DNA from 3 places in the Pseudomonas sp. HK3 genome. Region 1 is predicted to be linked to each of the others. Evidence: predicted binding sites of a transcription regulator. Region 1 holds the regulator's gene; each other region holds the start of a gene.
The links. Region 1 encodes LexA, which represses DNA repair genes until DNA is damaged. Its sites were predicted from a motif close to CTGTNTNNNNANACAG; they were not measured.
Positions count from the first base shown of each region.

Region 2: a site for LexA is predicted at 3,975-3,990, ahead of recA (recombinase RecA). Genes of this name have one in related genera too.
Region 3: a site for LexA is predicted at 6,369-6,384, ahead of recA (recombinase RecA). Genes of this name have one in related genera too.

Region 1 covers NZ_JBREXD010000003.1:31,633-39,938, forward strand. The annotation lists gene htpG (molecular chaperone HtpG) at 1-468, shown strand, start outside; gene ACU6U9_RS15445 (YfaZ family outer membrane protein) at 629-1,180, shown strand; gene ACU6U9_RS15450 (DUF6586 family protein) at 1,183-1,629, shown strand; gene ACU6U9_RS15455 (hypothetical protein) at 1,718-1,966, shown strand; gene lexA (transcriptional repressor LexA) at 2,036-2,638, opposite strand; gene ACU6U9_RS15465 (TetR/AcrR family transcriptional regulator) at 2,815-3,513, shown strand; gene ACU6U9_RS15470 (efflux RND transporter permease subunit) at 3,540-5,891, shown strand; gene ACU6U9_RS15475 (outer membrane lipoprotein-sorting protein) at 5,910-6,695, shown strand; gene ACU6U9_RS15480 (hypothetical protein) at 6,697-7,395, shown strand; gene ACU6U9_RS15485 (hypothetical protein) at 7,364-7,954, shown strand; gene ACU6U9_RS15490 (TetR/AcrR family transcriptional regulator) at 8,128-8,306, shown strand, end outside.
Region 2 covers NZ_JBREXD010000001.1:28,420-36,725, forward strand. The annotation lists gene ACU6U9_RS00085 (hypothetical protein) at 1-406, opposite strand, end outside; gene ACU6U9_RS00090 (Hint domain-containing protein) at 553-2,421, opposite strand; gene recA (recombinase RecA) at 2,841-3,914, opposite strand; gene ACU6U9_RS00100 (DUF3413 domain-containing protein) at 4,264-6,120, shown strand; gene katG (catalase/peroxidase HPI) at 6,204-8,306, opposite strand, start outside.
Region 3 covers NZ_JBREXD010000003.1:1,483,610-1,491,915, forward strand. The annotation lists gene ACU6U9_RS22470 (hypothetical protein) at 1-905, opposite strand, end outside; gene ACU6U9_RS22475 (hypothetical protein) at 892-2,802, opposite strand; gene ACU6U9_RS22480 (Hint domain-containing protein) at 2,974-4,815, opposite strand; gene recA (recombinase RecA) at 5,235-6,308, opposite strand; gene ACU6U9_RS22490 (DUF3413 domain-containing protein) at 6,658-7,374, shown strand; gene ACU6U9_RS22495 (hypothetical protein) at 7,311-7,724, shown strand; gene ACU6U9_RS22500 (CDP-archaeol synthase) at 7,773-8,306, shown strand, end outside.

The DNA of each region.
Region 1 (8,306 bases):
CACCTAAGTGAATTCAAAGGCAAAACCTTTGAAGACATTACTAAAGGTGATCTAGCATTAGACGACACCGATAAAGCGGAACAAGAAAAAGCTGAAAAAGAAAACGAAAGCCTAATTGGTCGTATTAAAACCACCCTAGGCGATAAAGTTGAAGATGTACGTATTTCAACTCGTTTGACTGAATCGGCTGCGTGCTTAGTGGTGGGTAAAGATGATATGGGCATGCAAATGCGCCGTATGATGGAAGCCGCCGGCCAAGCATTACCAGAAGCTAAGCGTGTGCTTGAAATAAATACTGAGCACCCATTGATTGTGAAAATGGATAAACAAAGTGATGAAGCCCGCTTTGCTGAAATGGCAGATATCATTTATGAGCAGTCGCAACTAGCAGAAGGTAGCCAGTTGCAGGATCCGGCAGGTTATGTGGATCGCATCAATAAACTATTAGTTGGTTTACTAGACGACTAAGCATTGATGGCCTGAAGAATGGCTCGCAGAGGAAATTCTGTGAGCCATTTTTTTTGTTTCAAATCAGCCTACTAGTACGCAATCGACGACTAGGTTTATGCTTTGTCATGTCGTATCATAGCGCCATCTTTCATTTACAAATTTATAATAAAGGTGATTCATGAAATTGCTGCGCCTATTGGCCCCAATCTGTTTATTGATGAGTTCAACGGTTTATGCCGGAGGCACGCTGGATTTAAGTATTAATGACAGCATGGCGGGTCTTGATTATGACGCCACGCGTATGGGTAGCCCTATGCATGTTTCCGCTGGTTTTTTACACCATGAAGATGACGGCGATTTAGTGTCTCTTGGTTTAAATGCAGTTGACGTTCGTAGCCAGCAAAGCAGTTTGCGCATTGGTGTAGGCGGTAAGTTTTACGGTTATTTCACCGATGCCAATGACAGTGGTGCATTGGCCATTGGTGGTTTTGCGCGCTATATGCCACCTGAACTAAACGGTTTGGGTTTTGGCGGCCATTTATATTATGCGCCAAGCGTGTTGTCTTTCTCGACGACTGAGAACCTAATTGATGTGGGTGCCCGTGTCGAGTTCATGCTGCTGCCAACTGCGATGGTGTATTTGGGCTACCGCTTTGTTGAAGCGGATGATGAAAAGGGTGACATTGACGTTGTGAATGCGGGCCATTTTGGCTTACGCATCAACTTTTAATCATGAGCCCAGTTAGCCGTACCAATCAGGTGGTGTTCTTTGCTCGCTCTTGCTTAAAGCAAGCTGAGCAAAGCGCTGACCAAGAGAAGCGCCAGCAAGAAGAAGCTGCGTTGTCGCATCTCTACGCTGGTTTGATGTCTTTCTCTAATGAGCTTGTCGCTCAATATCGATTACCGCCTTTTGGTACGTTGGCTGAGCTATTTGCCCGTAAAGAACTGCCGGCTGAACTGTATGAATTGAGCCTTTTAAGCCAAGAGCCAAACAGTTGGTTGGCGGCATTATTGACGCAATATAACCGGATGTTGCTGACAGGCTTTGATGAAAGCGCGGTGGTACAGTCTGTACAATTAATTACAACCCAGTCTGACTATGTTGACTTATTGCGTAACTGGTTGATTGAATTAGAAAAAACCATTCAGCGTATGCGTTTGCACTATCAAGAAAACTAATTGCTGATTTTTTAGGCGTTGGAGTGCTTGTTTTGCAGTGATATACTCCGCACCCTTTATATCGTGTCACCAAGTTTCGAGAGTTATTATGGCTGCTGTATTTGAAATTGTAGAATTAGACGATGGCGACATTGCGCTAAAACGTAGCGATGGTGAAGGCGAGCCATTAGTACGCATTACCTTTTCGGGTGATGCGAAAGACAGCTTCCCTGAGCAACATGTCGAAATTGCGAAAGCAATGATTGAAGCGGGTGTGCGTAAAGTAGGTGAGCTAAGTGGTGTGCATGTTGAAGATACATCCGCCATTGCCGATTATGAAGAGCGTATTTTTCATTAAATAGCCCGTTTTCAGAGCAAAAAAACGCTGCCCATGCAGCGTTTTTTTATGCCTAGTGTTTAGGGTAGGCTAGTGCATATGTCGGCGAATAACCCCAACATAGAGGCCTTCAATCTCTAAAGATTCTGTTTGCAGGTCAATGACAATTGGTTGAAAGTCTTGATTCTCAGGCAGTAATTGCACGATGTGTTTGTCTTTTTGAAAACGCTTAACGGTTACTTCTTCACCTACACGGGCCACAACAATCTGGCCATTGCTGGCTTGGTTAGTTTTGTGCACGGCAATTAAGTCGCCATCCATAATGCCAATTTCTTTCATGCTCTCGCCATGCACTTCAAGTAAAAAGTCTGCACTTGGTTTAAAAAACTCTCTTGGTAATTCAACATAACGCTCGACATGTTCTTGCGCCAATATAGGTTCGCCTGCTGCGACACGACCAATAAGTGGGATGCCACTTTGATCTTCTGCTAAGCGAATGCCGCGGCTAGCACCGGGTGTCATTTCAATTGCGCCTTTACGTGCAAGTGCTTTTAAGTGTTCTTCAGCGGCGTTAGGGCTTTTAAATCCCAACTCTTTTGCAATCTCTGCGCGTGTAGGGGGAAAGCCGGTTGTCTCAATGGATTGTTTAATTAAATTCAATACTTCTTGCTGGCGAGCGGTAAGTTTGATCATTATGGCTTCTTATCTGTTTTTATATACATATTGTGATTATATACAGTACTGTACATGTGTAAAGTATTCAAAAATAGTTTAATGATTAACAGTTGACCTTATTGGCTAATATCTTTAAATTTGACGTCGCGTCAAAAAATGACAGCGTGTCAAAAAATAATAAAAGTGACAATCAATTGAAATCAGTACAAGCAATAAGCCATAAAGATCAAATGCGTATGGAACGTGAAGAATTAATTCTTCAGGTGGCTTTGTCGTTACTAAAAAGAGATGGGTTTCATGGTTTAAACATGCAAGCGATTGCTAATCAAACCGATTACTCAAAAGGAACCATCTATCAACACTTTAGTTGTAAAGAAGATGTACTTGCGAAATTAGTGATTCGCTGTGGTGAGCGCTTAATCTCGCTCATAGATATTGCACTTAATAATAGTGCAGGCTTGCGCCATAAAGTGGTGATGGTGAGTTGGGCATTTTTTATTAACGCTGAACAAGAATCAGAAACAGCGGGTCTGGTGTCTATGGTGAAATCCCCCGAATTCCAGAAAAAAGTCACCGAGTCACATCAACACGCTATTTCAATCATTGATCAAAATATTTTGTCCCGTGTGATTGGCCTTTTTACGGATCAAACTGATATCAGTGCCGATAAAATTAAAGTGGGTGCGTTTGGTTGGTGGGCCATGAAATGGGGAGTACAAGATGTACTGGCCAACGACTGGGAAATGTCAAAATTCGGCTTTGACGATCCCAAGCATTATTTTTTTGAATCTTTACATATTTTTTTAGATGGTCTTGGTGCTAAGCGAGACGATGTTAGTCATGATTTTGCAATGGTTCAGGCACAAGCTAAACAAATCTTTTACGTTAAATAATACAAATATAACAATAAGGAAATCACATGATTGAAAAAATAACCTGGTGGCTTGTTCGTCACCCTTGGGCGGTTGTGTTGTCCGCCATTTTGCTGGTTGGTGCCAGTGGCTATGGTGCGAAAAATATCAAATTAAATGCCGATTATCGCGCATTTTTCAGTAGTGATAATCCGCATTTACAAGCTTTTGAAGATTTGCAAGACCAATACAATAAAGTTGATAATATCCTCATTGCCATGGTGCCTAAAGATGGTGAAGTCTTTAATACCCGCATTCTGACATTAGTCGAAGAACTGACCGAAGAATCATGGCAGGTGCCTTATAGTCGTCGAGTTGATTCGATTTCGAACTTTCAGCATACCTATGCTGAAGAAGACGACATGATCGTTGAAAGTTTATTTGAATATTCGGCTGATTTATCCCCAGAAGAGATTCAAGCGAAAAAAGCGGTTGCCTTAATAGACCCAATATTAGCCGGTAATCTTATTGCGTATGACGGTAAAGCAACGGGTATTAATATTACCATTAACTTACCCGGTATTAATCAAGCACAAGAAGTGCCTGAAGTAGTGGGTTTTGTGCGAGAAATGGTGGCCAAATATGAAGAAGCCTACCCAGAGGTGGGCTTTTATTTGACTGGCGTAACCATGACCAATAACGCATTTCCTGAAGCCAGTGCGCAAGATATTAAGCAGCTTTACCCTATTATGATTTTACTCATTTTAGTGTTGTTGTTTTTCTCTTTAAAAGGCATGTGGGGCACATTGGCAACGTTTAGCATTGTTGTGTTTTCTAGTGCCGTTGCAATGGGTTTATTCGGCTGGCCTGGTCCTGAAGTGACGCCAACCACATTGTCGGCGCCGGTGATGATCATGACACTTGCCATTGCCGATTGTATTCATATTTTGATGAGCTATTACCATGGCATAGCCAAAGGCGAATCGAAGCAAGCGGCAATGGTAGAAAGCATTCGTATTAACTTTCAACCTGTTTTACTGACGAGTGTGACCACGGCTATTGGCTTTTTGACGCTTAATTTCTCTGATGCACCGCCATTTCATGATTTAGGCAATATTGTGTGTATTGGTGTGTTAGCGGCGTTTGTTTTAGCGGTTATCTTTTTACCTGCGTTAATGATGTTGCTGCCATCTAAAAGAGTATCTGAATCATTCAATGAAAATAAAAAAATGCAGATGATTTCGGATTTTGTGATTAAAAATTATCGTGCGCTGTTGGTTGGTTTTTCAATTGTGATTGTGGTGTTAATTGCACTGATTCCGCTGAATGAGCTAGATGATAATACGATTGAATATTTTGATTGGAGCATCAAGTTTAGAAGCGACAGTGAAATGATCTCCGACACCTTGACTGGTGTACAAAGTATGAACTACTCACTGAAAGCCGATGGTGAAATGGGTGTCATTGATCCTGATTATTTGAATACGATTGATGCGTTTGCTGATTTTTTACGTACCCAGCCTGAAGTGCGTCACGTGAATAGCTTTAGTGATGTGATGAAGCGTTTAAACAAAAATATGAACGCGGATGATGAAGCCTATTATAAAGTCCCAGATGATCGTCAACTGGCTGCGCAATATATGCTGCTATATGAACTTTCTTTACCTTATGGTTTAGATCTGACCAACCAAGTAAACGGTAATAAATCAGCAAGTCGTATAACGGTACAAATTGACAAAATTACAGCTCAAGAAATTATTTCTTTGGATCATCGTGCGGTTGCATGGTTAGAAGAAAACGCACCGTCATATATGGTGACAGAGGGTGCCAGTACCGCCGTGATGTTTGCACATATAACCGAACGTAACATCAAAAGTATGATTGGTGGTGTTGTGGGCGCGTTATTCTTGATCTCATTTATTATTATGTTGGCAATTAAATCAGTGAAGCTTGGCTTTATTAGCTTGATCCCTAATTTAGTACCAGCAGGAATGGGCTTTGGGCTTTGGGCGGTATTCGATGGGCAAGTGGGTTTGGGCTTATCGGTAGTGATGGGTGTGACCTTGGGGATTGTGGTTGACGATACCGTTCACTTCATGACGAAATATGTGCGCGCTAAGCGAGAGCTTGGGTTAAAAACAGAAGCGGCAATCGAGTATGCCTTCCATACCGTGGGTGTTGCGTTAACGGCGACCACGATTGTTTTGTGTGCTGGCTTTATGGTGCTGGCGTTATCGCCATTCGCGATCAATACACACATGGGTATCATGAGTGCGTTAACCATCGGGTTGGCCTTAATTGTTGATTTCTTTTTCTTACCCCCTTTGCTGCTAAAGCTGGATAAAGATGACAATGAAGATAGTACTAATGGTTCGAGCGAAATTGCGTCACCTGATCATAAAATTAAAGTTCAAGCATAATAAATAAGGAGTTTTAAGATGATGAAATACCTCTTAGTAACAGTGTTGTTAACCCTGTTTAATGTATCTGTTTTAGCACAGACCCCAGAAGAAAAAGGTTTGGCGATTGCGGTTGAGGCTGATAAACGCGATGAAGGATTTGCGGATACGCAAGTCGAATTGAAAATGGTGTTGGTTGACAGCAAGGGCGATGAAGCACCGCGTGATATGCGTGTAAAAACACTAGAAGGTGTTGGTGAAGAGGGCGATAAATCACTCATGATTTTTGATACGCCAATTGACCAAAAAGGTGTGGCTATGTTGACCTACACCCACAAAGAAAAATCAGATGACCAATGGTTGTATTTGCCTGCGCTTAAGCGTGTGAAAAAAATATCGAGCAAAAATAAATCGGGCCCGTTTGTCGGCAGTGAATTTGCCTTCGAAGACATTAGTTCACAGGAAATAGAAAAATATACCTATAAGCACCTACGTGACGAAACGTTTGATGGCAAAGATTGCTTTGTGGTTGAACGTATTCCAACGGATAAATATTCAGGTTACACCAAGCAAATAGCTTGGATTGATAAAGCGGAATATCGTGCGTTAAAAATCGAGTTTTATGATCGTAAAAAAAGCTTGCTAAAAACATTAGAAAATAAAGACTACACGCTGTACTTAGAAAAATTCTGGCGCCCAGCTCTAAGCGTGATGAAAAATCATCAAACGGGTAAAGGCACTCGCTTAGAATACAAAGGCTATGAATTTAAAGTTGGCTTGAATGACAGAGAATTTACCAAAAATAGCTTAAAACGAGCTAAGTAATATGAAGGGTTATTCTTTATTAGCGAGTTTTGTACTGCTAACGAACGCGGCTCAGGCTGAGTTAAGCGTGACGACTCAGGTTGATTATGAGGTGTCTGGTTACTTTGCAGATAGCCAGAGCAGCGACAATGATACTCGTATCAATAACTCGGTCGCATTGCGCACCGAGTTATATAAAGCGTTTGAAAATGATCACTCCGTGACGTTTAAACCGTTTTATCGCTTTGATGAAACAGATGATGAGCGTACACATGGTGATATTCGCGAATTGATCTGGCATAAAGTCGCTGACGAATACGAACTTAAAGCGGGTATTGGTAAGGTATTCTGGGGTGTGACTGAGTCACAACATCTAGTGGATATTATTAACCAAACTGATGCGGTTGAAAGTTTAGATGGCGAAGAAAAACTGGGCCAGCCCATGGTGCAGTTACTGCTTGAGCGGGACTGGGGGAATTTGGATTTATTTGTGTTGCCGTATCATCGTGAGCGTACGTTTGTCGGCGAAGACGGGCGATTAGGCCTTGGGCAAAATTATGCAGATGCGCAATACGAAAGTTCAGATGAAGAAAACCATGTAGATGTTGCTGCGCGTTTTTATACGTACATTGATGAGTTCGAATACGCGGTATCGGTATTTCATGGAACCAGTCGTGAGGCGTCCCTCGGTGTCGATGGGGTCAAATCCTCTTGCTCCTGAGGTGTTGCCTTATTACGCTCAAATCACTCAGCTTGGTCTTGAAATGCAGTACCTAACAGAAGGTTGGGCCTGGAAGTTTGAAGGTGTATTACGGGATGGCATGCCAGAAAATGACATGCTTACACCAGCTGGTAAGTGGCCTGTGTTTTATAATGGCATGAACTTAGCGATTGGCGATGACGAGCAATACTTTGCTACAACCGCGGGATTTGAATATACCCAAGTAGGTATTTTTGATACGCGAATTGAGCTTGGCTGGGTGGTTGAGCACTTGTATGACTCTCGTCAAGATGAGGCCAGTGCAGGGGCCTTTGAACATGATGTATTGTTGGCGACCCGTTGGGCGGCTAACGATGCGGCATCTTCTACGCTGTTGGCAGGTATTTTGGTTGATTATGAGTATGGTGATTATAGTTTGAGTATCGAAGGGGATACGCGGGTGTTGAATAACATGACGTTATCAATTGAGGCTCGTGTGTTTGCGCCTAAGGACGACAATCCTTTATGGGGTTTTCGTGATGAGGACTTCATAAAGTTAACCATGTCTTATTATTTGTAAGAACCTGTTTTTAGTCAGACTTTTCTTTTGGGCTCATTGGAGCCCATTTTTTATTGTGTATGTGCTATAAAGTGTGAGGCAATGTGCTGAAAAAGCAGTGTGTTGGCTTGATTACTTGACATGATTTTGAGTTAAACGTATGTTTCAAACAGTTGTTTGTTTGGGTTTACACCATGGCACAAGTTGATACGGTTACACGGATTTTAGACGCGGCAGAAGAGTTGTTTGCAGAACATGGTTTTGCAGAAACGTCTTTGCGTACCATAACGGCTCGTGCTGATGTGAATTTGGCCGCGGTCAATTACCACTTTGGCTCAAAGAAAGCTCTTATTCAGGCCGTATTTGCTCGCTT
Region 2 (8,306 bases), on a different contig from region 1:
CTGTGTTCTGAGAGGTCACTCGTAACGAATATCCGCCAGACGCCGTCTCTGGCACAGGATCAAATTCAAAATCTAAACTTTTCCCGTTATACACAGCTCTACGCAAAACAGGTAACCGTGTTAACATTGCCACTTGTAGACTGGCAAGATCAGACCCGGATGCAGTCTGTGACTGCACCTGAAGCGTATACACAATATTAGTATCGAGCGGTTTCAAAAAAGACAACATACCAAAATTTGATTGACGACCTGAGATTAAATCACTCTCATAAACAGTTCCGCTATCACTAGACGCCACCAATATTTTATAACCGGTAACATTGCTAGACGTGACACTGCTCCACCAAACTTTAACCTGCGTACCGTCATAGCTCACTTTATTAACAACGGGGACATCCATTCCCATAAGCATTCTCCGCTTTATCTAGGGACTGATCGCTGTGTAAAGTCATACGGTTCTGTAATTCAGAGCTTTTTATCATTCAAAAAATGATTGGCCCAACAAGCTGCAATTTTGATTGCATAGGTAAGCACTATCAGCGCGTAACAACTTTACGCTTTGATATATAAATCGATCTTATTTTTTTTTCTTTCTAAATGAAGTCGATAATCTTCATGCCATTCTTTTGGAAGACGCTTGTATACATGATCAGGATCACTGGATAGCTTCTCGTATTCAGCGGCTATTAATGCCTCTTGCATGCGTAAGTCACCTGTCAATATTCCATTTGCGTATAACGTCCCTGACGCCGCTAACGATGCTTTTCGCTCACTTAAAATCAAATGATAGACTTTTCCATCATAATCTTCGCGACTAACATGACTAACGTTTGCAGTGCCCTTTTGCACATTAATTTTATCTCCAACAACAACGTCCATTGCCACTTTGGCGCCATCAATGAGTACAATTGCATGAGTTTCTGTTACTAATAATTCATGACCGCCATCTGTTTTGATACGCACCATTGGCTTTGATTCAATTCCCTTACTCGTTCCTAATACAGTCAGAACACTGCCTTCGGCACCTCGCACTAACTCTGTTTTATCAGCAGTAAAGTCTTCTACTTTTTTTAAGCTACCATCAGCCATTAAGATGTCAGCCCCTTCGGCAAAACACCCTTGCTGAATTTCAATAGGGGGCACAATATATATTCCATCCTGCCCTATTTGATTGCGATCGCTTGTGAAACGAAAGCCACCAATCGGTGGGGCACCGCTACCGCTTCCCTGTAGAGCAACGCCATCAACGGAAACATTTAATAATGTTGTTGTGCTGTTATAGTATTCAAGACAACTATTAGGATCAGGGAATGAAGCTGCCGCGTAATTCCAATTTAAGGTTTGATCACTCACGGTCCAAATAGTTGAATCAAGAGGCTGCGCTTCTTGGAAAACCAAATAACAACCGCCCCCCTGGGATGGATTTTGCAACGTTATCGTTACAATACCAACAGGAGGACTCACAACCTCATTTGCAAATGTGGCACTTCCCTCTAAAGGAAAAATAAAGTTTGTTGGATGATTAGGCGTCTGATTATAATAATCACACTCACCCTGACCACCTCGGGAATAACAAACCTTAATAGCTGTCGCATTATTTGGATTTGTATTGGTACAACTTGTTTCATATTCTCCAACAACACAGTTGTTTGCGTTATCACGCACGCAATAATTCGGTTTTGTCATACAGGCCGTAGTAGGGTCAACGCTATCTTCAGAATAAAAATAACTGACAATCGGTGGCGTACCTGGTGCACTGCCCTTTGGCACATATGCAAAAGTAGCCTGTGCTTTAGTCGTTGAATTTGTCGTTCCCGTAGGCACTGCACCATTAACCGGTACATTAAAGTTAACCCCAGCGGCATGCTGCGAATCTTGATTTGTCGCATACACATGGCCCGTTTCAGTAAGATAAAGTTCCATTACTACCGTACTGGTATCTGTTCCCCCATTTGCTGATGATAGACCGTTAGCATCAAACGTATTCGGTGATGAAGCGGTTAAATTCATCGAATTAATGTAATTAAGGGTTTGTGGTGTACCTAATGTTTCATTAACAGCCAACACAGGATGACTAGGTTCATCTGTCTTCATCTTGTTCGCTTTTGCTAATAGACTCATAAGATGAGGGTGAGTATCAGCGGTTATCCCACTGCGCTTAAACGTATTGATCACATGGCGATATTGTTGAGGATGAGTCATATCTAATTGGTAAGGCGCGGACGGTTTTGCATGTTTTTGCAGATACGCTATGTCTGCTTTTTCTTCTTGTGTAAAAGGCCTGCCTCCATTTTTTGGGACGCTCGTTACTTGTTGAGATGATCCTGCACTGGATTTAAGTGTGGGCTCATCCGCTGAATCACCACTCGAGCAGGCACTAATCGTTATTAAAAGGCCACATAAAAACAGAACTGTGCGCATAAGGGTTCCTTGTTTGTCATTTTCGTATATTGATAAAGTTCATTTTTGATGTGTACTCAAAGAGCAACCAAACACATCCATTTACAATTCAGTACACGCTATTGCGTACGAGAGGAAAGTAGAAACCTTAAGCATAAGATCACAAGTCGAAAAGACATGACTACTGAGGAAGCAACACTTAGATGCAGGAACGATTTGCACACTAGCAGAAATTCATATGCCAAAGAAAGCACTTATAACAATGCTTAAGCTATCTAGTTCTTTGGTATTAATTTTATAGAAATACTAAAATGGAGGAAAGAGAGGACGCTATGAGGAAACCTAGCGTTATAAGTGCTTATTTTATATGTATTAAATAAAATCTCATGAAATAAAAAGGCCAGCATTGCTGGCCTTTTTATACGATTTGAAAAGCTCAATTAAGCTTCTTCACTCACTTCTGGCTCTTCAGTTTTTTTACTTGCTTTAGGCTTCGATTCTTTATCGTCTGGTTTTTTAGTATCTGCCACGACTAATAATTGAGAGCGAATCTGGGCTTCAATTTCTTCTTGGATTGCTGGATTTTCTTGAAGATAAACACAAGCATTTGCTTTACCTTGGCCAATCTTATCGCCTTTATATGCATACCAAGCACCGGCCTTATCAACCAAGCCAAGCTTAACACCCAGATCAATAATTTCTGCACCACGGTTAATACCTTGGTTATACATGATTTGGAATTCAGCTTGTTTAAACGGCGGTGCCACTTTATTTTTAACCACTTTCACACGTGTTTCATTACCGGTCACTTCATCGCCATTTTTTACCGAGCCTGTACGGCGAATGTCTAAACGAACAGAGGAGTAGAATTTAAGTGCATTACCACCGGTTGTGGTTTCAGGGTTACCGAACATCACACCAATTTTCATACGAATTTGGTTAATGAAGATAACCATGCAATTAGCATTTTTAACATTGGCAGTTAATTTACGAAGCGCTTGTGACATTAAACGTGCTTGTAAACCTACGTGGTGGTCACCCATGTCGCCTTCAATTTCGGCTCTTGGGGTTAATGCCGCAACCGAATCCACTACGATCATATCAACAGCACCGGAACGTACTAAGCTATCAACAATCTCTAGTCCTTGTTCGCCAGTATCTGGCTGAGAAACAAGTAGGCTATCTAAATCGATGCCTAGTTTTTCTGCATATAGCGGATCAAGTGCATGCTCTGCATCGACGATAGCGACTGTTTTACCCTGTTTTTGTGCCTGTGCCATGGTAGAAAGACACATGGTCGTCTTACCAGAAGATTCAGGTCCATAGATCTCAACAATACGGCCGTATGGTAAACCGCCTATGCCTAACGCAATGTCTAAAGAAAGAGAACCCGTCGAAACTGCAGGAATAGCTTCACGTGGTTGATCACCCATTTTCATTATGGCGCCTTTACCGAACTGGCGTTCAATTTGGCTAAGGGCGGCGTCTAGGGCTTTTTGGCGATTTTGATCCATGTTTTTCTTCACCTTATTATCGTTATCCGTTTTAGGTCTGCGAGGCAGAATTTTAAATTACTGTAAATATAACCAGTATTTAAACACATGGATTAATTTTCGCAAGAATTAATTTAGAACGATTTAGCATAGAAAGATTTGTATGTTTTTCACTCACCAGTAAACTAAATTCATCAAAATACGTTCCGTAAGCAAGGCTCATACATAACTCATACATACAAAACCCCAAACCCTTTTCACAAACAGATTATTTCAGCCTAACGTTAGACAAAGCACTGCAGATATCTGCAAAAATCTATAATATTCACCCACTTTTCATATAACCGTCATTAAATTTTTAAGGATCACCATGGGCGAACGAAAAACGGTCATAAACTGGGGCGTTGGGTTCAGTGCAATCACAGGCATCATTCTGAGCCTTATCGCAACGCGTTTTATTCACTACATGCCTTCCATTGATAGTGTAAAAGCCTTATTTTTTATCTCTACTGGGATATTTAGCCATTTTACATTAATGAGTTTGTTGTTTTTTCTTCTGCTTATCTTACCGCTAGGTTTAATTATTCCCAAAGCCAGCAAAGCCATTCGTCATATGGCCATTATTGTCGCCACAATTGGCACGGTGTTATTAATTGCAGATACCTTTGTATATGCCCAATATCGATTTCATATTACAGGCTTTGTTTTCGAAATGCTGATTCAAGGCGGTAATCAAATCATTGAATTATCTTGGTTTACTTGGTTAATTGTTGTCGGGTTTTTAGTGGGTATCTATGCACTATATTTTTACATTGATAAGTGGGTTTGGTTAAACACGCATCGCCCTATTTTTAGTCAACACAAGAAATATTACTTCCTAGTATTTTTCATTGCACTTTTAGGCAGCAACATATTGCACCTTTATGCCGATGCTCAATACGACCAACGTATTACCTCATTGGTTCGTCATGTTCCCATGTATTCTCCTGCAACAGGCAAAGAAGCGTTGCTCAGTAATGGTTTAATTGATGCTCAAAGCATTCGTGAAAACCGCCATGAATTTAAACTCTCAAACTCAACAAATGTTAAGTACCCAAAAACAACCATTGAAACAAAAACGCCAGAATTGAATGTATTATTGATATTACTCGATTCAACTCGCTTTGATATTTTGCAGAAAGATGTGATGCCAAATTATTGGGCATTGAGCGAAGATCAAAACAGTCGCATATTTAATAACCACATTAGCGGTGGCAACTCTACGCGAACCGGCGTTTTTAATATGTTTTACGGTATCCCCGGTACTTACTGGGATGCGTTTTCATCAAGCCAAACATCGCCTGTGATAATGGATACTTTTCAAAAACATAATTATGATATTAGCATTCATGCAGCCGCGCCCTTAACCCAACCGGCGTTTGATCGTACTGTATTTGCGGGCATTAATGACTTTCCTCTAAGTACGCCGGGTAATACACCTTGGCAGCGTGATGAGCAAATCACCAATGATTGGATCGACTTTATCGAACAACGAGAATCCAAAAATGAAGAGTCACCCTTTTTTGGCTTTTTATTTTATGATGGCATTCATGGTTTCTCGACCCCCGAAGATGCAGAAAAGCCATTTCAACCCGCTTGGAAGCGTATTGATCACTTATCGCTAAACAACGACTTTGACGCTACGCCCTATTTTAATTTATACAAAAATGCCGCGTACCAAGTAGACAAACAACTTGGCCGTGTATTACAGCAACTCAAAGATAAAAATATCTTAGACAACACCGTGGTCATCGTTACCAGTGATCACGGGCAAGAATTCAATGATAACGGTTTAAATTACTGGGGCCATGGCAGTAACTTTACTCCGGCTCAAGTGCATGTTCCGCTTGTTATTCATTGGCCTGGTAAAACAAAATCTACTTATAATCACCGTACAACACACAGTGATTTAAGCGTGACATTAATGGAAGACTTATTCCAAACGTCCGCACCTAAAAGCGCTTATAGTTTAGGGCATAATTTGCTAGAAACTGAGCGTGAATCATGGAGTGTCGTGGGCAGTTATGTAAACTATGCCGTGATCGAAAAAGATTATCAGGTTGTCACTTATCAGACGGGGCATTATGAAGTGCTCGATAACACTGGTCGCCCGTTACTAGAGAAAAAAGTAAACGCAAAAACATCCGTTGAAGTAATGGAAGCCTTATCTTACTTTTATAAAGATTAGCGTTATATTTCGGGTTAATTGAAAACAAATAAAAACCACGGCTATCACTAGCCGTGGTTTTTTATTGCTACAACGCGGTTTGATTAAGCAAGATCAAAACGATCTAGATTCATCACCTTATCCCACGCTTTAACAAAGTCTTCTACAAAACGCGCCTTAGCGTCAGAGCTCGCATAAACCTCAGCAATGGCACGCAATTGAGAGTTTGAACCAAATACAAGATCTGCTCGTGTACCTGTCCATTTCACCTTACCGTTGTTGCGATCAACACCTTCAAACGTTTGCTCGTCTTTTGATGTGGCTTGCCATTTGGTTTCCATATCAAGAAGGTGCACAAAGAAATCATTGCTTAATACTTCAGGCTGATCCGTAAACACACCATGATTTACTTGCTCTGTATTGGCGCCCAGTACGCGCAAGCCGCCCGTTAATACCGTCATTTCAGGGGCTGTTAACGTAAGCAACTGCGCACGGTCCACAAATAAGTGCTCCGCTGGTACCGTAAATTGGGTTTTAAGGTAATTACGGAAACCATCCACTTGCGGCTCTAATACGGCAAATGATTCAACATCAGTTTGCGCTTGTGTCGCATCCACGCGCCCTGGCGTAAATGGCACCGTAATATTATGGCCTGCTTTCTTCGCCGCCATTTCAACCCCAACACAACCCGCTAACACGATAAGATCGGCCATAGAGACTGATCCAAACTCTTTTTGAATGCCTTCTAACTTAGATAGCACGCTAGCAAGTTGCTTAGGTTGATTCACGGCCCAGTCTTTCATTGGGGCAAGACGAATGTGCGCGCCGTTCGCACCACCACGCATGTCAGAGCCGCGATAAGTCGAGGCCGATGCCCAAGCCGTAGAAACCAGTTGTGATACCGACAAGCCAGAATCAACTATTTTACTTTTTAAAGTAGCAATGCTTTTAGCATCAATGACTTTACCCGTAGCTTTTGGTAATGGGTCTTGCCATAGCAACTCTTCTTTGGGTACTAATGGCCCAAGGTAGCGCTCAACAGGTCCCATATCTCTATGCGTTAGCTTGTACCAAGCGCGAGCAAAGGCATCGGCAAATTCGTCTGGATTCTTATGAAAGTGTTCCGATATTTTGCGATATTCAGGATCTTCTCGCATGGCCATATCGGCAGTGGTCATCATGATGCCCACCTTCTTGTTGGCGTCTTCTGCATCCGGTGCGTGATCTTTATCGGCTAAATCTTTTGCCGCCCATTGGTGCGCGCCAGCTGGGCTTTTCGTTAATTCCCACTCATAGCCAAACAGCACATCAAAGTAGCCCATGTCCCATTTAATAGGGTTTGCCGTCCACGCACCATCAATACCACTGGTGATCGTATCGCGTCCTTTACCACTGCCATGACGGCTTATCCAACCCAAACCTTGCTCGGCTAACCCAGCGGCTTCTGGCTCTACGCCTACTTTTGCCGCATCACCGGCACCGTGAGCTTTACCAAATGTATGCCCACCTGCCGTTAGAGCAACGGTTTCATAGTCATTCATGGCCATGCGGGCAAATGTATCGCGAATATCTTGCGCCGAAGCCAGTGGATCTGGGTTGCCATCAGGCCCTTCTGGATTCACATAGATTAAGCCCATTTGTACCGCCGCCAATGGGTTTTCTAAATCACGCTTGCCACTATAACGACTGTTCTTTTTATCACTGGTGGCTAGCCATTCTTCTTCTGCACCCCAGTACACATCTTCTTCTGGCTCCCATACATCAGCACGACCACCAGCAAAACCAAAGGTTTTAAAGCCCATGGATTCAAGTGCGCAATTGCCCGTCAGTATCATTAAGTCGGCCCAAGAGATTTTGTTGCCGTACTTTTGCTTAATTGGCCAAAGTAAACGACGGGCTTTATCAAGGTTACCGTTATCCGGCCAACTATTAAGGGGCGCAAAACGCTGCATACCTGCGCCAGCTCCCCCACGACCATCCGCGGTACGATAGGTACCCGCACTATGCCATGCCATACGAATAAAAAACGGACCGTAATGACCATAATCGGCTGGCCACCAATCTTGTGAGTCTGTCATTAATGCGTGAAGGTCTTTGCGAAGCGAGTCTAAATCAAGACTGTTAAACGCTTTTGTGTAATCAAAGTCGGGGTCCATTGGGTCTGACTTTGAAGAATGCTGATGCAAAATTTTGAGATTAAGCTGGTT
Region 3 (8,306 bases), 1.5 Mb from region 1:
TCATCACTATTGGTCGTCATTACGATTGCAGTGTTATTCTCAACGACCCCATAATTCACTAATGCGATCACCACTGCTGAGTATGTATCACCAGCAGGTAACGCCGCGCCAAGTAAAAGCGTCGCGCTATTAGTAAGAGCGCCTTCAACCACGACACTATTTACAGCACCTGACATCGTCGCCGTTACTGTTAACATATAACCACTAATTGCTTTATTTTTGGCTGGTGTCCATTGTGCTACCACCGTTAAGCTGTCATAACGTAATTGAGTGATCACTGGCGTTTCGACAACAAGTTCAACGGAATCACTAATCGAGTCAATCGCTTTATTTGTATTTGTCCATACTTGGACAATCCATTTTTGATCAGGATCGAGTCCACCTGCAGGCACTGAAATACTACCTTTAGTACTGGTTCCCCCCTCTATACTTGCTTGATAAGCTGCTCCACTATTTAACGAAATCAGTTTTATCTTATAACCTGTCACGATCACGTTCTGAGCCATGCTCCATGTCAAATGAATACTGTCACTGTCAATGTTAACGCTGTGAATTTCTGGGCGAGTCGTAATAACACCTTGAACTGTACTCATGCCTTTTGCGCCATCAACACTAATAGCCGATACAGAAAAATAGTAACTTTGTTGAGGGTTTAAGCGTTGAGGTATTGGTAACACACCCAAGGTGGCCGCAACATTAGGAATGAATATTTGATAATTCACATCATCTTGAATTGATGCAACCTGCATCAGGTAACCTGATACCGTATCTTCGCTTACTGATACGGCTTGCCAGCCCGCTTGAATACTATCACCATCATAACTGGCATAAGATAATATCGGCACAGCTGCAGGTAATGTTTTATTAAGACCCCATGCGCTCGTATTATTTTCATTTTCTGACAACTAAAAATCCTTTATAGGTTTCTGCAGGAGACAAACCACCACCTAAATCATTAATTGTTAACGTACTTTGTTGAGGGTTATGACTTTCAGCTTTAAACGTGGTACCAGAGCCTTGCGCAACCACTTTTAATTGATAACCGATAATCGTCGCTACTGCATCAGTCACAGGGTCCCACTGACCCGTAATCACGGTTCCGTCATATACGAGTGAATTAAGCGAAACAAGATTGGTTGATAATGCGGTAACAGGTGTTTGAATAACGATGCCGTTATCTGTGCTGACTGATAGTTGAAATAAATAATCAGCTTGATCACCTAAGGTTCCAGGAACATCTATTGTTGTACTAACAGCCGCGCCACTATTTTCTGTTTTTGCGTAGTAGGTTTCTGCTTTTTTTGAAAAAACAGCCGCCGTAAATTGACTAGCACCACTATAAGTATCCCATGCAACAACCACTTTATTACCCTCATAGACGGCATATTGAATGGCGGGCATTTGTGTCAATAAAGAATCGCTTATTGATGAGGTTGATGCACCGTTGTTAGCAAGGGCATAAATCTTAATAGTGTAAGTGGAATCAACCAGTGCCGATATTAATGAGATGACGGTGGAACTTGCTAAGGAATTATTCACCTCAACCGATTGCACAACATCGTTGCCACGTAGCAAAGATGCCCTATATGCAATTACTGCACTATTATCCTGATTCGTCCATTGTGTTATTAGCTGAGTGCCATCATAAGACACGGCATTAATTGTAATGGGCAATACTAATAATGAATATTGCTTACTTTGCCCTTCAATCATTCCATCAGCCGTGGCACTTACTATAGCAACCCATTCTTGTGACGCATCCAAGGCTGATGTTTCCACGCTGCCCGTTGCCGTGGTTAAACCTGACACCGTATTTTCAAATGTCTGACCTGTTGATAAGGATATTATTTTTAACTGGTATGCCGTCACAGCTATATTGCTCGATGCCAGCCACGTTAAATGAATAGATGAACCATCATAGTTCCCATTTTGAATTTGAGGAGCCGACGTAATAATACTTTGCATTAATGTGGCAACACCCACACCACCATTCGTTAAACCCAACAATTGAAATGTATAATTTTGCTCGGTATAAAGTGGAAAAGGGAATGATATTGCTCCATCTGTAGCAGCACTACCCGCCACCAATAATTCATAAACACTGCCATCAGCAAACGAAGCCACTTGAATCACATAATTATCAATACCTGACAATGCCTGCCAACTTGCAAGCAAAGATCCATCTTCTCGATAAGAAACATTATTAACACTCAATTCAGTTAAGGGCATTGGGAGATCTGAATCGACGGTACATGCTTCACAGGAATCGGCCCCTTCTGCACACACAGTAACAACCCACTGCTGAGCGCGATCTAATCCTCCTTGAGGTAAAACATCCGCACCAATTTTTCCTTGAGTAGCATTTGGGTTAGTTATTAATCCAGTATAAGTAGAACCTGTGTTCTGAGAGGTCACTCGTAACGAATATCCGCCAGACGCCGTCTCTGGCACAGGATCAAATTCAAAATCTAAACTTTTCCCGTTATACACAGCTCTACGCAAAACAGGTAACCGTGTTAACATTGCCACTTGTAGACTGGCAAGATCAGACCCGGATGCAGTCTGTGACTGCACCTGAAGCGTATACACAATATTAGTATCGAGCGGTTTCAAAAAAGACAACATACCAAAATTTGATTGACGACCTGAGATTAAATCACTCTCATAAACAGTTCCGCTATCACTAGACGCCACCAATATTTTATAACCGGTAACATTGCTAGACGTGACACTGCTCCACCAAACTTTAACCTGCGTACCGTCATAGCTCACTTTATTAACAACGGGGACATCCATTCCCATAAGCATTCTCCGCTTTATCTAGGGACTGATCGCTGTGTAAAGTCATACGGTTCTGTAATTCAGAGCTTTTTATCATTCAAAAAATGATTGGCCCAACAAGCTGCAATTTTGATTGCATAGGTAAGCACTATCAGCGCGTAACAACTTTACGCTTTGATATATAAATCGATCTTATTTTTTTCTTTCTAAATGAAGTCGATAATCTTCATGCCATTCTTTTGGAAGACGCTTGTATACATGATCAGGATCACTGGATAGCTTCTCGTATTCAGCGGCTATTAATGCCTCTTGCATGCGTAAGTCACCTGTCAATATTCCATTTGCGTATAACGTCCCTGACGCCGCTAACGATGCTTTTCGCTCACTTAAAATCAAATGATAGACTTTTCCATCATAATCTTCGCGACTAACATGACTAACGTTTGCAGTGCCCTTTTGCACATTAATTTTATCTCCAACAACAACGTCCATTGCCACTTTGGCGCCATCAATGAGTACAATTGCATGAGTTTCTGTTACTAATAATTCATGACCGCCATCTGTTTTGATACGCACCATTGGCTTTGATTCAATTCCCTTACTCGTTCCTAATACAGTCAGAACACTGCCTTCGGCACCTCGCACTAACTCTGTTTTATCAGCAGTAAAGTCTTCTACTTTTTTTAAGCTACCATCAGCCATTAAGATGTCAGCCCCTTCGGCAAAACACCCTTGCTGAATTTCAATAGGGGGCACAATATATATTCCATCCTGCCCTATTTGATTGCGATCGCTTGTGAAACGAAAGCCACCAATCGGTGGGGCACCGCTACCGCTTCCCTGTAGAGCAACGCCATCAACGGAAACATTTAATAATGTTGTTGTGCTGTTATAGTATTCAAGACAACTATTAGGATCAGGGAATGAAGCTGCCGCGTAATTCCAATTTAAGGTTTGATCACTCACGGTCCAAATAGTTGAATCAAGAGGCTGCGCTTCTTGGAAAACCAAATAACAACCGCCCCCCTGGGATGGATTTTGCAACGTTATCGTTACAATACCAACAGGAGGACTCACAACCTCATTTGCAAATGTGGCACTTCCCTCTAAAGGAAAAATAAAGTTTGTTGGATGATTAGGCGTCTGATTATAATAATCACACTCACCCTGACCACCTCGGGAATAACAAACCTTAATAGCTGTCGCATTATTTGGATTTGTATTGGTACAACTTGTTTCATATTCTCCAACAACACAGTTGTTTGCGTTATCACGCACGCAATAATTCGGTTTTGTCATACAGGCCGTAGTAGGGTCAACGCTATCTTCAGAATAAAAATAACTGACAATCGGTGGCGTACCTGGTGCACTGCCCTTTGGCACATATGCAAAAGTAGCCTGTGCTTTAGTCGTTGAATTTGTCGTTCCCGTAGGCACTGCACCATTAACCGGTACATTAAAGTTAACCCCAGCGGCATGCTGCGAATCTTGATTTGTCGCATACACATGGCCCGTTTCAGTAAGATAAAGTTCCATTACTACCGTACTGGTATCTGTTCCCCCATTTGCTGATGATAGACCGTTAGCATCAAACGTATTCGGTGATGAAGCGGTTAAATTCATCGAATTAATGTAATTAAGGGTTTGTGGTGTACCTAATGTTTCATTAACAGCCAACACAGGATGACTAGGTTCATCTGTCTTCATCTTGTTCGCTTTTGCTAATAGACTCATAAGATGAGGGTGAGTATCAGCGGTTATCCCACTGCGCTTAAACGTATTGATCACATGGCGATATTGTTGAGGATGAGTCATATCTAATTGGTAAGGCGCGGACGGTTTTGCATGTTTTTGCAGATACGCTATGTCTGCTTTTTCTTCTTGTGTAAAAGGCCTGCCTCCATTTTTTGGGACGCTCGTTACTTGTTGAGATGATCCTGCACTGGATTTAAGTGTGGGCTCATCCGCTGAATCACCACTCGAGCAGGCACTAATCGTTATTAAAAGGCCACATAAAAACAGAACTGTGCGCATAAGGGTTCCTTGTTTGTCATTTTCGTATATTGATAAAGTTCATTTTTGATGTGTACTCAAAGAGCAACCAAACACATCCATTTACAATTCAGTACACGCTATTGCGTACGAGAGGAAAGTAGAAACCTTAAGCATAAGATCACAAGTCGAAAAGACATGACTACTGAGGAAGCAACACTTAGATGCAGGAACGATTTGCACACTAGCAGAAATTCATATGCCAAAGAAAGCACTTATAACAATGCTTAAGCTATCTAGTTCTTTGGTATTAATTTTATAGAAATACTAAAATGGAGGAAAGAGAGGACGCTATGAGGAAACCTAGCGTTATAAGTGCTTATTTTATATGTATTAAATAAAATCTCATGAAATAAAAAGGCCAGCATTGCTGGCCTTTTTATACGATTTGAAAAGCTCAATTAAGCTTCTTCACTCACTTCTGGCTCTTCAGTTTTTTTACTTGCTTTAGGCTTCGATTCTTTATCGTCTGGTTTTTTAGTATCTGCCACGACTAATAATTGAGAGCGAATCTGGGCTTCAATTTCTTCTTGGATTGCTGGATTTTCTTGAAGATAAACACAAGCATTTGCTTTACCTTGGCCAATCTTATCGCCTTTATATGCATACCAAGCACCGGCCTTATCAACCAAGCCAAGCTTAACACCCAGATCAATAATTTCTGCACCACGGTTAATACCTTGGTTATACATGATTTGGAATTCAGCTTGTTTAAACGGCGGTGCCACTTTATTTTTAACCACTTTCACACGTGTTTCATTACCGGTCACTTCATCGCCATTTTTTACCGAGCCTGTACGGCGAATGTCTAAACGAACAGAGGAGTAGAATTTAAGTGCATTACCACCGGTTGTGGTTTCAGGGTTACCGAACATCACACCAATTTTCATACGAATTTGGTTAATGAAGATAACCATGCAATTAGCATTTTTAACATTGGCAGTTAATTTACGAAGCGCTTGTGACATTAAACGTGCTTGTAAACCTACGTGGTGGTCACCCATGTCGCCTTCAATTTCGGCTCTTGGGGTTAATGCCGCAACCGAATCCACTACGATCATATCAACAGCACCGGAACGTACTAAGCTATCAACAATCTCTAGTCCTTGTTCGCCAGTATCTGGCTGAGAAACAAGTAGGCTATCTAAATCGATGCCTAGTTTTTCTGCATATAGCGGATCAAGTGCATGCTCTGCATCGACGATAGCGACTGTTTTACCCTGTTTTTGTGCCTGTGCCATGGTAGAAAGACACATGGTCGTCTTACCAGAAGATTCAGGTCCATAGATCTCAACAATACGGCCGTATGGTAAACCGCCTATGCCTAACGCAATGTCTAAAGAAAGAGAACCCGTCGAAACTGCAGGAATAGCTTCACGTGGTTGATCACCCATTTTCATTATGGCGCCTTTACCGAACTGGCGTTCAATTTGGCTAAGGGCGGCGTCTAGGGCTTTTTGGCGATTTTGATCCATGTTTTTCTTCACCTTATTATCGTTATCCGTTTTAGGTCTGCGAGGCAGAATTTTAAATTACTGTAAATATAACCAGTATTTAAACACATGGATTAATTTTCGCAAGAATTAATTTAGAACGATTTAGCATAGAAAGATTTGTATGTTTTTCACTCACCAGTAAACTAAATTCATCAAAATACGTTCCGTAAGCAAGGCTCATACATAACTCATACATACAAAACCCCAAACCCTTTTCACAAACAGATTATTTCAGCCTAACGTTAGACAAAGCACTGCAGATATCTGCAAAAATCTATAATATTCACCCACTTTTCATATAACCGTCATTAAATTTTTAAGGATCACCATGGGCGAACGAAAAACGGTCATAAACTGGGGCGTTGGGTTCAGTGCAATCACAGGCATCATTCTGAGCCTTATCGCAACGCGTTTTATTCACTACATGCCTTCCATTGATAGTGTAAAAGCCTTATTTTTTATCTCTACTGGGATATTTAGCCATTTTACATTAATGAGTTTGTTGTTTTTTCTTCTGCTTATCTTACCGCTAGGTTTAATTATTCCCAAAGCCAGCAAAGCCATTCGTCATATGGCCATTATTGTCGCCACAATTGGCACGGTGTTATTAATTGCAGATACCTTTGTATATGCCCAATATCGATTTCATATTACAGGCTTTGTTTTCGAAATGCTGATTCAAGGCGGTAATCAAATCATTGAATTATCTTGGTTTACTTGGTTAATTGTTGTCGGGTTTTTAGTGGGTATCTATGCACTATATTTTTACATTGATAAGTGGGTTTGGTTAAACACGCATCGCCCTATTTTTAGTCAACACAAGAAATATTACTTCCTAGTATTTTTCATTGCACTTTTAGGCAGCAACATATTGCACCTTTATGCCGATGCTCAATACGACCAACGTATTACCTCATTGGTTCGTCATGTTCCCATGTATTCTCCTGCAACAGGCACAATGCGGAAAACAAGATTCAACGTGTGGCAGGTGTTCAAAGTAATCAATATTCGGTTTGGCATCGCACAGGCGATTCTGGTTTTTTAGATGGGCTAGGGCGGCTTTGGTTAACGGGACGAGTAAATGATACGTTATCAATTGATGGCAATATCATACAACCTTATCCACTAGAGCAAGCACTGGACAACATCGAAGGCATATCGCGTACGGCATTAATCAGTGTTGATGATGAACTGCATCTTTTTGTTGAAACAACACAGCAACGTATACAACCACTTTCAGGTGTAATGCAAAACAAAGTTGATAACGTATTAACGTCAGCCGGTATTGTTGATATTCATGTGAACGTTATTGCATGTATGTCCGTGGACGGCCGACATAATAGTAAAATAGATCGCGTTACGTTACGTAATACATTACAAAAAACCAGCCGCTAAAGATGAAAAACATTTTTAAGTTGTGCTCTGTGTTGGTAGTTAAAAATTATGAGTAGTAAGTCCCCCTTATTTATCGTGCGCTTGAATCGAATTGACCTGCTAACGCTGTCGAGTGTGATCACCACATTTTTTTCGATAATGTGCGCGATGAAATATCACCTCTATTTTGCCATGGCGCTATTGTTTGTGGCCATGACGGCAGATGCGCTTGATGGCATGCTGGCGCGTAAATATGGCTTAGAGCGAGAATTTGGCCGTTACCTTGATGGCTTTATGGATATGCTCATTTACTTAGTGGCACCGACAGTGATGATGCTGCAATGGGGATTCGATGGTTACTATTGTGCCTTTATATTATTAATGATCGCAGCAGGCAGTGTGCGGTTATCGGTATTTAATCAAATTGGTAATGTTGAAACCAATAGTGATGATGGTAATAAAAGCTTGAGCTATTTGGGCATGCCTGTTTTTTGGAGTGTCTTTATTTTAGCAGGAGCAATGTTGAGCGAAACAGTATTTGGTTTGTATGTTGCCCACATATTATTGGCGATCATGCTGTTTGTGTTTAGTTTTTATATGGTG